Linked DNA regions of Kordia sp. SMS9. The protein of the gene in region 2 interacts with the protein of the main gene of each other region in a pairwise test. Links are inferred from orthologs where the notes say so. Each region holds a gene or a part of one and is shown on either strand. Other genes may lie near its edges.

The links.
Region 1: the proteins of KORDIASMS9_RS03375 (region 2) and priA interact in binary tests that used the Escherichia coli proteins (3 or more experiments, as listed by UniProt). The link is inferred for Kordia sp. SMS9 from one-to-one orthologs.

Annotation. Positions count from the first base shown.
Region 1 is NZ_CP031153.1:4,543,284-4,550,234, forward strand. What follows is about bases 3,583-6,617. They hold priA (primosomal protein N'), read right to left. Parts: upstream 6,310-6,617; coding sequence 3,856-6,309; downstream 3,583-3,855. Other genes in these bases: KORDIASMS9_RS19295 (DUF2147 domain-containing protein), read right to left, coding at 6,383-6,617. Also shown: KORDIASMS9_RS19260 (metallophosphoesterase), read left to right, coding at 1-698; KORDIASMS9_RS19265 (DUF6495 family protein), read right to left, coding at 774-1,244; rplI (50S ribosomal protein L9), read right to left, coding at 1,346-1,798; rpsR (30S ribosomal protein S18), read right to left, coding at 1,813-2,112; rpsF (30S ribosomal protein S6), read right to left, coding at 2,116-2,454; KORDIASMS9_RS19285 (LytTR family DNA-binding domain-containing protein), read left to right, coding at 2,632-3,324; more of KORDIASMS9_RS19295, read right to left, coding at 6,618-6,811; KORDIASMS9_RS19300 (chalcone isomerase family protein), read right to left, coding at 6,824-6,951.
Region 2 is NZ_CP031153.1:736,543-743,302, reverse strand. What follows is about bases 2,635-5,478. They hold KORDIASMS9_RS03375 (single-stranded DNA-binding protein), read left to right. Parts: upstream 2,635-3,737; coding sequence 3,738-4,220; downstream 4,221-5,478. Other genes in these bases: KORDIASMS9_RS03370 (gliding motility-associated protein GldE), read left to right, coding at 4,247-5,478; mutY (A/G-specific adenine glycosylase), read left to right, coding at 2,658-3,695. In the rest of the region: KORDIASMS9_RS03395 (hypothetical protein), read left to right, coding at 1-290; KORDIASMS9_RS03390 (ribonuclease E/G), read right to left, coding at 351-1,898; KORDIASMS9_RS03385 (HU family DNA-binding protein), read right to left, coding at 2,235-2,525; more of KORDIASMS9_RS03370, read left to right, coding at 5,479-5,551; gliding motility lipoprotein GldD, read left to right, coding at 5,548-6,111; KORDIASMS9_RS03360 (hypothetical protein), read right to left, coding at 6,228-6,760. UniProt on the Escherichia coli protein: Plays an important role in DNA replication, recombination and repair. Binds to ssDNA and to an array of partner proteins to recruit them to their sites of action during DNA metabolism. Acts as a sliding platform that migrates on DNA via reptation.

The DNA.
Region 1 (6,951 bases), 3.8 Mb from region 2 along the record:
CAGCTCCAAATCCTATTCCACAAAAAACATGTTTTATGTGGTCAGAACCGTTTGCTTTACAACCACAAACAAAAGGCAAAGAAGTTCAGTTTGGGCAATACATTCATCTAAATTTAGAGTTAGGAAATGCCTTTGTAGGTCCAGAAGTAGAACATTTTGAAATCTCCAGAGAAGAATACCTTCCCACAGTTCGTACAAATCCAGTTGTGTTAAAAATTTCAGATGCTTCCAATAGTTCAAATGTCGTACAGGATGGCGATACTATTTATCTAACAACACAAGAACCCAAAGTTGGCAAATACAGTCATTTGGGTGCTTGGGATGGAATTACAACCTATGAAATCTATTATTACAAGTATTCGCAAGCAGATGATAAAAATATGCGCTGGAAGATTAAAAAAGTAATTCCAACACCAAACGATCCTACGATTCATGAAAATGAAGCGGTATATATATTCAGTGAAAAGTTTTCTGGCAAATACCTGTGTCCATATTTATCTATTATAAATGAAAAAATATCGACCTATACATATTTGACGGTAAGCGATACGATGAATTCAAATTGGTTTATTCAAATCCAACAGTCTCATTCTGATGAAGAAGTAGCTTTGGAAAGCACCTCTGAAAAAGAAGGCGAAAACCTCTCTTTTATTGAAAAAATGATTGCATTTATTAAATCATTATTTTCAATAAAATAACATTCAATATATTTTAATTAGAAAAGGCATTGTGAAAATTTTCGTGATGCCTTTGTTATTTTAGCAAATAGTCATTTACGCCAGCATCGCTTCAAACCACTGGAAAAGTTGTCCTTTGGTAATGTTTGAACCTTGTTGTATCAGTGCGAATTTATCCGCGTTTCTGTCTTCCGAATAGCCTTTGTTTGCGGTTAAGATTTCAACTTCTTCGGAAGTGTAATTGTCTCGCAACCATTGAAAACCTTCTTTCGTTGTAATGTCGACGGCTTCATTTAAGATTTTAACAGCAATTAATTTCATTTCATCTTCACGCAAGTGAAATAAATAAAGATGCTGCGACGAAATATTTTCAAGGAATTTTGCTTGTGTTAGCACACCTTCCCACACTAAATCGCTAAATACATCTATTTCTTGTTCGGCTACTTCAGGTTTTTCTATTTTTAAAGTTGCCCATTCTTCTGCTGTGATGGATTGTGTCGCCAAAAAGTTGATGAATTCTTGGTGTAATTCTTCTAATTGTTCTTTGGTGAGTCTTGAATATTTCATGTTCTTGCGTAAAAAAGTGTGCAAATTTACAATTAATGAACCTGTTTCCATAAAAAAAGCCACTCAAATTTGAGTGGCTCATGACATAACGAAATTCGTTATTATTTTGCTTCTGCAATTACTTCAAAAGGTAAGTCTACTACAACACTTCTGTGTAATCTTACTTTTGCTTCGTATTTACCAGTTCTTTTTACGCTTCCACCGATCACTTTGATGAATTTCTTCTCAATTGTGTGACCTTCTTTGCTTAAAGCTTCTGCTAAGTCGATGTTATTTACTGATCCAAATAATTTTGTTCCAGCTCCTGTTTTTGCAGTAATTTTAATTTCTAAGCCTAACAATGCTTTTCCAGTTGCGTTAGCCTCATCTACTAATTTCTGTTCTTTATATGCTTTTTGTTTCAAGTTTTCTGCTAAAACTTTTTTAGCTGAACTTGTTGCTAATGTTGCAAATCCTTGAGGAATTAAATAATTTCTTCCGTATCCGTTTTTCACAGTTACAACGTCATCTTTAAATCCTAAGTTTTCAACGTCTTGTCTTAAAATAAGTTCCATAATCTGTCTCTATTTTATTTTAACATATCGCCAACGTATGGCATTAATGCTAAGTGACGCGCTCTTTTCACAGCTACAGACACTTTTCGTTGATACTTTAATGAAGTTCCTGTTAAACGACGTGGTAATAATTTTCCTTGCTCGTTTACAAATTTGAATAAAAAATCTGGATCTTTATAGTCAACATATTTGATACCTGACTTCTTGAAACGACAATACTTTTTAGCTTTTGTAGTTTCAATGTTCAAAGGAGTTAAATACCTGATTTCTCCTTCTTTCTTTCCTTTTGCTTGTTGTTCAATTGAAGACATAATTTCTTAAGATTTAGCGGTTTTTCTATTTCTTCTTTTTTCTGCCCAAGCGATTGCATGCTTGTCTAAACGTACCGTTAAATAACGCATAATACGCTCGTCACGTCTAAACTCTAACTCATACGGAGTAATTACTTCTCCTGGAGCTTGGAATTCGAATAAGTGATAAAAACCACTTTTTTTGTGCTGAATTGGGTATGCTAACTTTTTTAGTCCCCAATCTTCTTTTGAAATCATTTTGCCACCTCTAGAAACGATGAAATCCTCAAATTTCGCTACTGTTTCCTTTATCTGAGTTTCAGATAAAACGGGATTTAAAATGAAAACAGTTTCATAATGATTCATAAATACTATTTTTAATTGAAATTGGGCGCAAATGTACTGTTTATTTATTTTAATACAAACTATACTTCCCCTTTTTTTTCGATAAAATGATTAATAAATCCGCTAATTTGTTGTGGTTTTGATTTATTTTTTATAACATTGCATGTACCCAAATTACAAAAAATCGCTAGCACGCTTATGAAGCTTAACTGTATTATCGTAGATGATTCTTCTATTCAACGCATGGCTGTTGCCAAGTTGATATTGAATCATCCTTCTTTAAATTTAATTGCCGAATATAGTAACGCCATTGAAGCGAAAAATGGTTTAAAAACTAACAATGTCGATTTGATCTTTCTCGACATTGAAATGCCTGTTTTGAATGGATTTGACTTGTTAGAGTCTTTAAAAAATCCGCCACAAGTAATCATGGTTACTGGTAAAACTGAATATGCTTTTAAAGCTTTTAACTACGATGTTACCGACTTTCTACACAAACCTTTAACGAAAGAACGCTTTGACAAAGCAATTGCGCGTGCGTTAGATAAATCTAATTACGGTGCAAAAAGCAACGAAGACGACGATCATATTTTTGTAAAAAGTAATTTGAAAAAACGCAAAGTTATTTTAAATAGTATCAAATGGATTGAAGCTTTGGGTGATTATGTCAAGTTAGTGACGGACGAAAGTAATATTGTTGTACTTTCTACCATGAAAGCTTTTGAAAAGCAACTTCCTGAGAATAAATTTCTGCGTATTCACAAGTCTTACATCGTGAATTTGGACAAAGTAGATCGTTTTAACAGTAAAAATGTTGAAATTGACGGTCAATTGATTCCGCTGAGTAGAAACAAGAAAGTAGAATTATCTGAAGCACTTTCTAATATTTAGTTTTCGACTTTGCTCAGACTACAACTACAACTATTTTACTTATATTATTACTCTTTGATTAGACTACTATTCATTTCCTAAAATATAAAAAAACAGATTTACAAGTCCATATCAATACAATTTTCTTTGAAAATTACTCGAAGCGACGCATGTCTAATGTAGTAATTTGAAAATATGGCAATGTGTCAATTACTTTCTAATACCAATTACAGACAAAATAGATATTGTGAATTCGTGGTAAAAAAAGAAACGTCTTTGCGATCTTCAACTTGATTGGAGAGTAGCAATCCCGCTCTTCAAATAACGAAAATTATAGGTGATAGTGAGATTACCACGCTTTCGCTCGTAATGACGTTTCAGAGATTTTATCAAAATCACTTGCCTTTGTCATAGAAATCGAAGTGATGTGTTGTGAAGTTGAATTTTGAAATGTCATTACGAGGAAGCATAACGAAGTAATCTGTTTCTAAAATATTTCCAAATTGACTTTGAAAAAATCTCAATACTAATAGCTCAATTCTCAATACTATATCAAACCGTATCCACATCAATAATCACACGAACGCTTCTGTATTCAGAAATAGACAAGAAACTGATTTTGATGCGTGAAATGACTTCTTTGGTTTTTCCGAGTGATTGTTGCTTGGGAATTTTTAGCAAAATATGTTTTAGATATAAGTTCCGAATGCGTGCGATTGGTGGAAATTCTGGACCTAACACGTTGTCACCAAAGCTGTTTTTCAAGGATTTTGCAAACCACGCCGCACTATCGTTCACACGGTTATATTCCTTGTGTTTCAGCGTAATTTTGATCAATCGGTAAAAAGGTGGATAGTGAAATTGTCGTCGATCGTTCAATTGGTCTGTAAACATTCCTTGATAATTTCCTACAGAAACCTGTTGTAGTATTTGATGATACGGATTGTAGGTTTGCACAATGACTTTTCCTCGCTTTTTGGTTCTTCCGGCGCGACCGGCAACTTGTTGAATGAGCTGAAAACTACGTTCATGCGCTCTGAAATCGGGAAAATTCAACATACTGTCTGCATTCATGATTCCAACCAAATTCACGTTTCTAAAATCCAACCCTTTTGTCAACATTTGCGTTCCCACTAAGATTTGAATTTCTTGCTGTTCAAACGACGAAATAATTTTTTGATACCCGTATTTTCCACGTGTCGTATCTAAATCCATTCGCCCTACTTTTACATCAGGCAATAGTTCGTGTAGCTCCTGCTCTATTTGCTGCGTTCCAAAACCTTTGGTATCCAATTCGTGACTTCCACACGCCAAACATTGTTGCTGCATGGCAATGTGGTGACTGCAATAGTGACAACGCATTTGGTTTTTGTAGTGATGATACGTTAAACTCACATCACAGTTGGGACATTGTGGCGAATGTCCGCACGTATTGCACTCAATAATGGGCGCATATCCACGACGGTTCTGAAATAAAATGACTTGTTCTCCATTTTCCAACGTTGCTGAAATTTCTTCTAACAAACGATCGGAAAAATGACCTTTCATGCGCTTTTTACGATGCTTTTCTTTGATATCGACTAATTCCATATCTGGCATGAGAACATCACCGTAACGTCTTGCAATCGTTGCTAAGGCGTACTTTTTAACTTGTGTGTTATAATAACTTTCCACACTTGGTGTTGCCGAACCTAACACGATTTTTCCACTGTGAATTTTTGCCAATACAATTGCAGCATCACGAGCGTGATATCGCGGTGCAGGATCAAATTGCTTGAAGGACGTTTCGTGTTCTTCATCCACAATGATCAATCCTAAATTTGAAAATGGCAATAGTAACGAAGAACGCGCGCCAATGACAATTTGTGCTTTTGGTTTGTTGTACAACACATTATTCCACACTTCTACGCGTTCGTGAACAGAATATTTGGAATGATAAATCGCCACTTTTTCCCCAAAGTATTGTTGCAATCGTGTAATGAGTTGTGTGGTTAAGGCAATTTCTGGCAACAGATATAATACTTGTTTTCCTGTATTGATTATTTTTTCAATGAGCTTCACATACACTTCCGTTTTTCCAGAAGATGTAACGCCATATAACAAGCAAACATCTTGCGTTTTAAAAGCGTTTTCAATGGTTTTATACGCTTCTTCTTGGTATGGATTTAATTGTTTTGAAGCTTCCGTTTCGTCACCGTTATATTCTATTCGATCTTTTTGAATGTAGTATTCTTCCAGAATATTCTTGTCGATCAGTGCTTTGATAACTGCTGAACTTGTATTGCTTTGTTTGGTGAGTTCTTTGACAGAAATTGGACGTTTTGTGCTTGCCGCGATTGAGAATAACGTAAGAATGACTTCCCGTTGTTTTTTGGCTCTGTTAAGTGAATCTAGTAATGCTTGAAGATTTTCTTCGCGCGTGTAATCCGTGTGAAGCTTGACGTAGCGAACCAATTTCGGTTTGTACTGCTCGTAGATTTCTTCGTATACTTGAATGACTTCTTTGTCGATCAATCGTTTTAAAACGGACACTACATTTTTTTTCCCAAGAATGCTGCTGATTTCTTGAATTTTCAATAACGATTGATGCTGTAAGGCTTCAAAAATTAAGAATTCATCGTCTTTTAACCGGCTTTCGTCCACATTTCCACCTTCATATTTAGAAATAATGGTTTCACTTTCTAGTAAAAACGCGCTCGGAACTGCCGATCGGAATACTTCACCCAAACTCGCCATGTAATAACTGGCAATCCATTCCCAATGTTTTAATTGTTGTGAAGTAATTATAGGTTGCTCGTCCAGAATTTGCTGAATGTCCTTAGCTTCGTAGACTTCTGGAGGCGTTTGATGAATTTTGTAGACCAACGCCGTATATACCTTACTTTTTCCAAACGGAACGGCCACGCGCATTCCTTGTTGCAGAAATTGTGCTTCGGCTTCTGTAATGCTATACGTAAACAGTCGCTGTAGCGGAATGGGTAATATGACATCAATGAAATAAGCCATTATTCAAAGGTACATACTTTGCATAAAAAAACCACTCCTTTTCAGCAGTGGTTTTTTAAGTTTGTTTTTTTAATTATTCTACGCGATACCAATGTTGAGTTCGGTAAAAAAACGCAACATATCCACGCACATAGAGTTTGTCTTCATTGTCTTCATCGAGCCAGATTTTACATTTGTATTCTTTTCCTTTTTCAGGATCAAGAATTTTTCCATCCGAATATTCATCATCGTCTTTTGTGAGTCCGTCAATGATTTCCATTCCTAAAACAGGCTTGTTTTTACGACTATCTTTACATTTTTCGCACAATCCATCACGTTTTGAAGCATCTATAATATCTACAACTTTTCCGTATATTTTACCGTTTTGCTGGTAAATTTCTACAATTGATTTGGCTTCGCCCGTTTCATCGTCAATGGTTTTCCATTTTCCAACAACGCTTTGCGCTACACACAATTGCATCGAAAAAAGTACTCCAATAATCCAAATTGCTGTTGATTTCATGTGAAGTGACTTTTATTCGTTTCCTAACATTCCGCTTTTCAAGCGTTTGTCGGCTGGTTTTGTTCCTAACCAAATTCCGAACAATGCTTTTTTGAATTCGAATCCAGGAATTACGCCTTTTTCAGTACCATTTTTATACA
Region 2 (6,760 bases):
TTTATAATGATCATTCTCATAACGATTCTCCGATTTTTAAGAAGCAGGAAGGCATAAACTGGACTTTAAATTGGGTAGATTTTTCAGCTAACGATCCTAGTTCTGAAATTTATTGTGTGGGTGCAGGTGAAAACTTAGGTAAGTTTGAAACTGATAATGCTAGTAATGGAATTAATCAAATGAATAATAATTGGAAATTAAAGATGATTTATTATCCTAAATTAAAAGAAAATAACGCTAATGTATTATGCGTAGGAGCTGGAGGGAATTTAGGTTTCTTTCAATTATAAAGAATATTTAGAATACAATTTAATCAACAAAAAAAAGCGACCAGCAATGGTCGCTTTTCATTAGTTGTAGACTTCATCGTTTTTATCTTTAAAACGATATTCTAGATACGTGTAAGCATCTCTTGGTAATATTTTTACCCATTTTTTGTGTTCTAAAAACCACTTAAAACGGATGGATGGAAATCCTTTTGTGAGATACGCTGCAATAAACGGATGCGTGTTGAGCGTGATCCCGTTGAAGCCATTTTTCTTGGCTAAAATTCTTTCTAGATCAGTTGTAATTTTGTCGACGAGAACAATGGGAGCTTCCACTTCGCTACCAGTTCCATTAGGGTTTACTTCTCGTGTTTTAATATTTACTTCTGGTCGTACTCGTTGTCTTGTAATTTGTACCAAACCAAATTTACTTGGAGGTAATATTTTATGTTTCGCTCTATCATCTTTCATTTCTGTCTTCAAATGATCAAATAGAGTTCTTCGGTGTTCTGCATTGGTCATATCGATAAAGTCGATAACGATGATTCCTCCCATATCTCGCAATCGGAGTTGCCTAGCAATTTCTTTTGCGGCAATCATGTTGACTTCTAACGCAGTGTCCTCTTGTGTTTTGGCTTTGTTAGATCGGTTTCCACTATTCACATCAATAACATGCAATGCTTCAGTGTGTTCTATGACCAAATATGCGCCTTTACTCATGGAAACGGTTTTTCCAAAAGAGGTTTTAATTTGTCGTTCTACTCCATATTTTTCAAAGAGTGGAACTTTAGATTGGTACAATTTTACGATAGACTCTTTTTTGGGTGCAATTTTGTGCACGTATTCTTTAATTTCGTAATAAAGATCTTCATCATCAACTTGAATTCCCGTGAATGATTCATTAAAGATGTCTCTTAAAATAGAAGACGCCTTATTCATTTCACTTAATACTTTTGATGGATGTTCCGCTTTATACAGTTTTTTGCACATTGTTGACCATTTTGTCAACAAATTTTGCAAGTCTTGGTCCAATTCAGCTACTTTTTTGCCTTCAGCTACTGTACGTACAATAACGCCAAAACCTTTAGGCTTGATACTGAGTACCAAACGTTTTAATCGGTCTTTTTCTTCTTTACTTTCTATTTTTTGCGATATGGAAACACGCTCCGAAAAGGGAACAAGTACAATATATCGTCCTGCTATAGAAAGCTCCGAACTAATTCTAGGACCTTTGGTCGAAATTGGCTCTTTCACAATTTGTACTAATATCGACTGATTGGCTTTTATAGCATCCATGATGCTGCCATTTTTGTCAATATTTGGTTCAAACGGAAAGTTTTTTAAAGTATAATCTTTTAATTTACCTGTGCTTACACGTTTTATAAATTTTAATAAGGAAAGAAGTTGTGGTCCTAAATCGTGGTAATGTAAAAAGGCATCTTTTTCGTAGCCTACGTTTACAAACGCTGCATTTAGTCCTGAAACGGGTTTTCTAATTTTAGCAAGAAACACATCTCCAACGGCAAAATCATTTGTGCCTTCTTCCTTATGTAATTCAATAAGTTTTCCATCCTTTAGCAAGGCAAAATCAACTTCAGAGGAATTGGATCTAATTATTAATTCTTTATTCACTCTGATTTAATTTTTATCCATACATAAATGTACAGATGGATTAAACAATTTTCACAGGTATTGTTTTTACCCAATAAAATATACATACCGACTATGCAAACACAAGACAGAAGTGCTTACTCAGATATGCAATTTTTTTTCAAAGAACGTTTTGTTTAGCTATAAAACTATATAGCCATAAAATAAAGAAGTAGTTTACTAAAAACTACTTCTTCTTGTGACGATTAGCTCTTCTTCGCTTTTTACGCTTATGCGTAGCCACCTTGTGTCTTTTTCTTTTTTTACCACTTGGCATAATGCTCTATGTTTTTTTAAATTAATTAATGTATTTCGTTATTATTTTACTTTAACGTTGTCTTTCACTCCTTCAACAAAGATTTTTGCTGGCTTGAATGCTGGAATATTGTGTGCAGGAATTTTGATAGTTGTGTTCTTAGAGATGTTTCTACCTGTTTTCTCTGCTCTCGTTTTGATAATAAAGCTACCAAAACCTCTTAAGTAAACATTGTCTCCACTTTCAAGTGAATTCTTTACTTCTTCCATAAAAGTTTCTACAGTTGCCTGTACTTCACTCTTCTCCATTCCTAACTTTTCTGAAATCTTTGCTACGATGTCCGCTTTCGTCATTTTATTATATATTTTGTTTATTCGTTATAAAATTAAGGGATGCAAATATATAATTAATTAGATAATATTTATGTTCTAATTGATTAAAATTTAACGATATAAACATTTATTTTTACACATTATTTTGATTTGATGAACTTTTCTAAAGAAATTATACATTGGTATCGGCAAAATAAGCGCGATTTACCTTGGCGAAAAACGAAAGATCCATACCGAATTTGGCTCTCTGAAATTATGCTGCAACAAACCCGTGTAGCACAAGGATTGCCTTATTATCAGAAGTTTACGGAAGCATTTCCCACCGTGTACGATCTGGCGAAAGCCGAAGAATCACAAGTGCTAAAACTGTGGCAAGGATTAGGCTATTACTCGCGCGCACGCAATTTACACTACACCGCAAAAGATATTGTAGAAAATTACAACGGACAGTTTCCCAATACGTATAAAGGACTTATACAACTAAAAGGTGTTGGCGATTATACTGCAAGTGCCATTGCGTCTATTTGTTTTGAGGAAGTAGCGCCCGTGGTTGATGGAAATGTATACCGAGTGCTGTCTCGTTATTTTAATGTAGATCTTCCTATTAATAGTACAGAAGGCATTAAAAAGTTTAAAGAACTCGCTTTTGAAGTAATAGATCGTGAAGAACCTGCAGATTTTAATCAGGCAATCATGGAGTTTGGCGCGGTTCAATGCAAACCACAAAGTCCGTATTGTATAATATGTCCGTTAAGTGAAAGTTGTGAAGGATTGAAGCAACAACGCGTAAATATGTTGCCGGTAAAGTTGAAAAAGACAAAGGTAAAGCATCGTTGGTTCAATTACCTCGTCGTCGTTTCAAACCAAGCTGAGACGCTTCTGGAAGAACGAAAAGGAAAAGGAATTTGGCAAGGATTGTATCAATTTCCCTTACTAGAAACTGAAAAAGCCGTAGAAGATGTTGAGTCACATCGTACCAAAATAGCTGAAATTATGAATCTCAACGATTTTTCCATCACAGCATTCAATCAAAAAGAAAAAATTCACAAATTATCGCACCAACACTTGCATACTACATTTTGGATAGTGGAAACGACCGAGAATTTAAAAAAAGGCATACTTTTACAGGAAATTCGAAAATATCCAGTGCCAATTCTTATTGGAAACTTCATTGAAGAATTCAATTTTTAATGGTTTTTTAGTACATTTGAATAGATACATAAATTAAAAACAATGAGCGGAACACTAAATAAAGTAATGTTGATAGGACACTTGGGCGATGAGGTAAAAATGCACTACTTTGAAGGTGGCGGCTGCATTGGGCGTTTTCCGATTGCAACAAATGATTCGTATACCAATAAGCAAACTGGCGAACGCGTTACAAATACGGACTGGCACAATATCGTAGTACGTAATAAAGCCGCCGAAATTTGTGAAAAATACCTAAGTAAAGGTGATAAAATATATGTGGAAGGACGTTTGAAAAACAGGCAATGGCAAGGTGAAGATGGACAAACGCGCTACACGACGGAAGTTCAAGTGACTGATTTTACTTTTTTATCTACGAAACAAGAATCGCAATCCAATGCAGCGGCACCTGCTCCTGCAAATACAACTACGAATCATCCAGCTGCGCAACCAACGCAGCAATCGCAACCACAACAGCAATCGCCACAAGCAACGCCAGTTGACGACAACGATGATCTGCCATTTTAATCGAAGTATAATTAATCAGTTAGATTTTGGATCCAGAACCCAGTTTATTCATCTTTTTAGCAACTTTTGAAAGTCTCGATATCTTCAAGATTGTGCTTTTTGGTGTGTTATTATTGTGTTCAGCTTTGATTTCGGGTGCGGAAGTCGCGCTATTTTCTTTATCACAAACGGACATTAACGAGGCTGAAGAATCCAAATCTTCAAGTTTACGATTGGCTGCAAAATTACTCCGAAAACCGAGAAGATTGTTAGGAACCATTTTGGTTGCGAATAATTTTATCAATATTGCAACTGTTTTATTATTTGCTTCCTTTAGTGATAAATTTTTTGGTGGAATTACCACAGATTGGCTTCGTTTACTAATTGAAATTGGCGTCGTTACCTTTTTTATTTTACTTTTTGGAGAAATTCTTCCGAAAGTATATGCAAGTCGAAACAAACACAAGTTTTCCGCGATGATGGCTTTTCCGCTAAATATATTGGACAAACTTTTTGCGCCGATTAGCATGCCGATGAGTTTTGTTTCTGGATTGATTCAGAATAAATTGGGAAAAAAACGTTCCAACCTTTCGGTAGATCAGTTATCGCAAGCCTTAGAACTGACTTCTGAAGACGAAACTACCAAAGAAGAACAGAAAATTTTACAAGGAATTGTGTCGTTTGGAAATACCGATACCAAGCAAGTGATGCAACCACGAATGGACGTTTTTGCGTTGAAAGAAGGCATGTCGTTTGAAGCTGTTTTGAGTGAAATTACTAAAAAAGGCTACTCGCGAATTCCAGTCTACAAAGAGAGTTTGGATGATATTTCGGGAATTTTATACGTAAAAGATCTCATTCCATATATAGACACAAAAAACTTTGATTGGGAGAAGATTTTGCGTGATCCATATTTTGTGCCCGAGAACAAGAAGCTAGACGATTTATTACGCGAGTTTCAAGAAAAGAAAATTCACTTAGCCATTGTGGTCGATGAATATGGCGGAACTTCAGGTTTGGTATCGTTGGAAGATGTGATTGAAGAAATTGTGGGCGATATTAGTGACGAGTTTGATGATGAAGACGTACATTATTCCAAAATTGACGATAAAAACTATGTCTTTGAAGGAAAAACAAATTTGAAAGATTTCTACAAAATTATTGGATTGGAAGACACTTCTGAATTTGAATCGCACAAAGGTGAATCGGAAACGGTGGCGGGTTTTGTGTTGGAAATTTTTAGAGGTTTCCCGAAAGTACGCGATAAAATAAACTTTGGTACATATACGTTTACAGTGGAAGTGATTGACAACAAACGATTGAAACAAGTAAAAGTAACGCTCAAAGAATGAATCTTATAAAATGTACACCTCTTTTTTTACTCTTAGCCATTCTTTTTGGTTCGTGTGAAGGTGAAGTATTGCCAAAACCCAAAGCTTTTTTACGATTGGATTATCCGGCACCAAAATATGCCAAAGTACAATCAGACTGTCCGTATGCGTTTGAAAAGAATGAATTGGCCATTATTGATCCGAAGCAAAATTGCTGGATGAATTTGGACTATCCTGCGTTGAATGGAACCTTGCATTTGTCGTACATTCCGATTACAAATAACTTGAACAAACTCTTAGAAGATGTTCAAAAACTAACCTACGAACACGCAGTAAAAGCAGATGCTATTGATCCGACTGTGTATGAAAATAAGGAGCAAAATGTATATGGAATGGTGTATGAAGTTTCTGGGAATGCGGCTTCACAAGCACAATTTTACGTTACAGATAGCATCCATCACTTTTTAACAGGTTCGTTATACTTCAATGTTCGCCCAAATTATGATTCTATTTATCCTGCGGTGAATTACATCAAGAAAGACATTCGGAAGTTGGTGGAATCGTTGGAGTGGAAAAACTAGATTTTTGCTAGGTTTATTAAGGAATTTTTGAATTTTGTTTGAAATGTATTGACACATTTTCAAATCATCAAATAGATAGAATAATACCATTTTAACTGTAAATTGGTATAATGATTTTATTTCAAATAGCCGTTGGCTTTTAACTCCTTGTGATGTTGAACAATATTTTCTGGAATTTCACCCGAAAGCAACCAATTAACATCCAATCCGTTGTAGATGGAATTTTTCATAAGGTGATGAACATTTCCTATTTGATTGCCTAATAGTTTTAAATTGTCTTTGAAATCCAATAAATAATCTTCATGCAGTTTTTGAATGAGCATAAGGATTTTAAAAACTCTCGCAATAATATAAATACACAGTTTATACGCTTTGGCAGGTGTTGCCTTTTCAATTCTATGACTATTTTGTTTTAAAATTTCGTTTAACATGAGGAGATTTAAACTGGCTTCTCCAAATTTGTCTTTGGTGATTTTTACGTGTTCAGTGATGTCTCCGCTAATTTCCCGCATGTCCATCATTAAATAACCAGGAGACCAATAGCGTTCAGAAGCGTGTTCAACTTTTCGCAGTATTTTCGTTTCCATTTCGTTGCGTCGATCATCCACGGTTCTATCATCAAGAAGTTCAAAATAAAGTCGATCCGCCA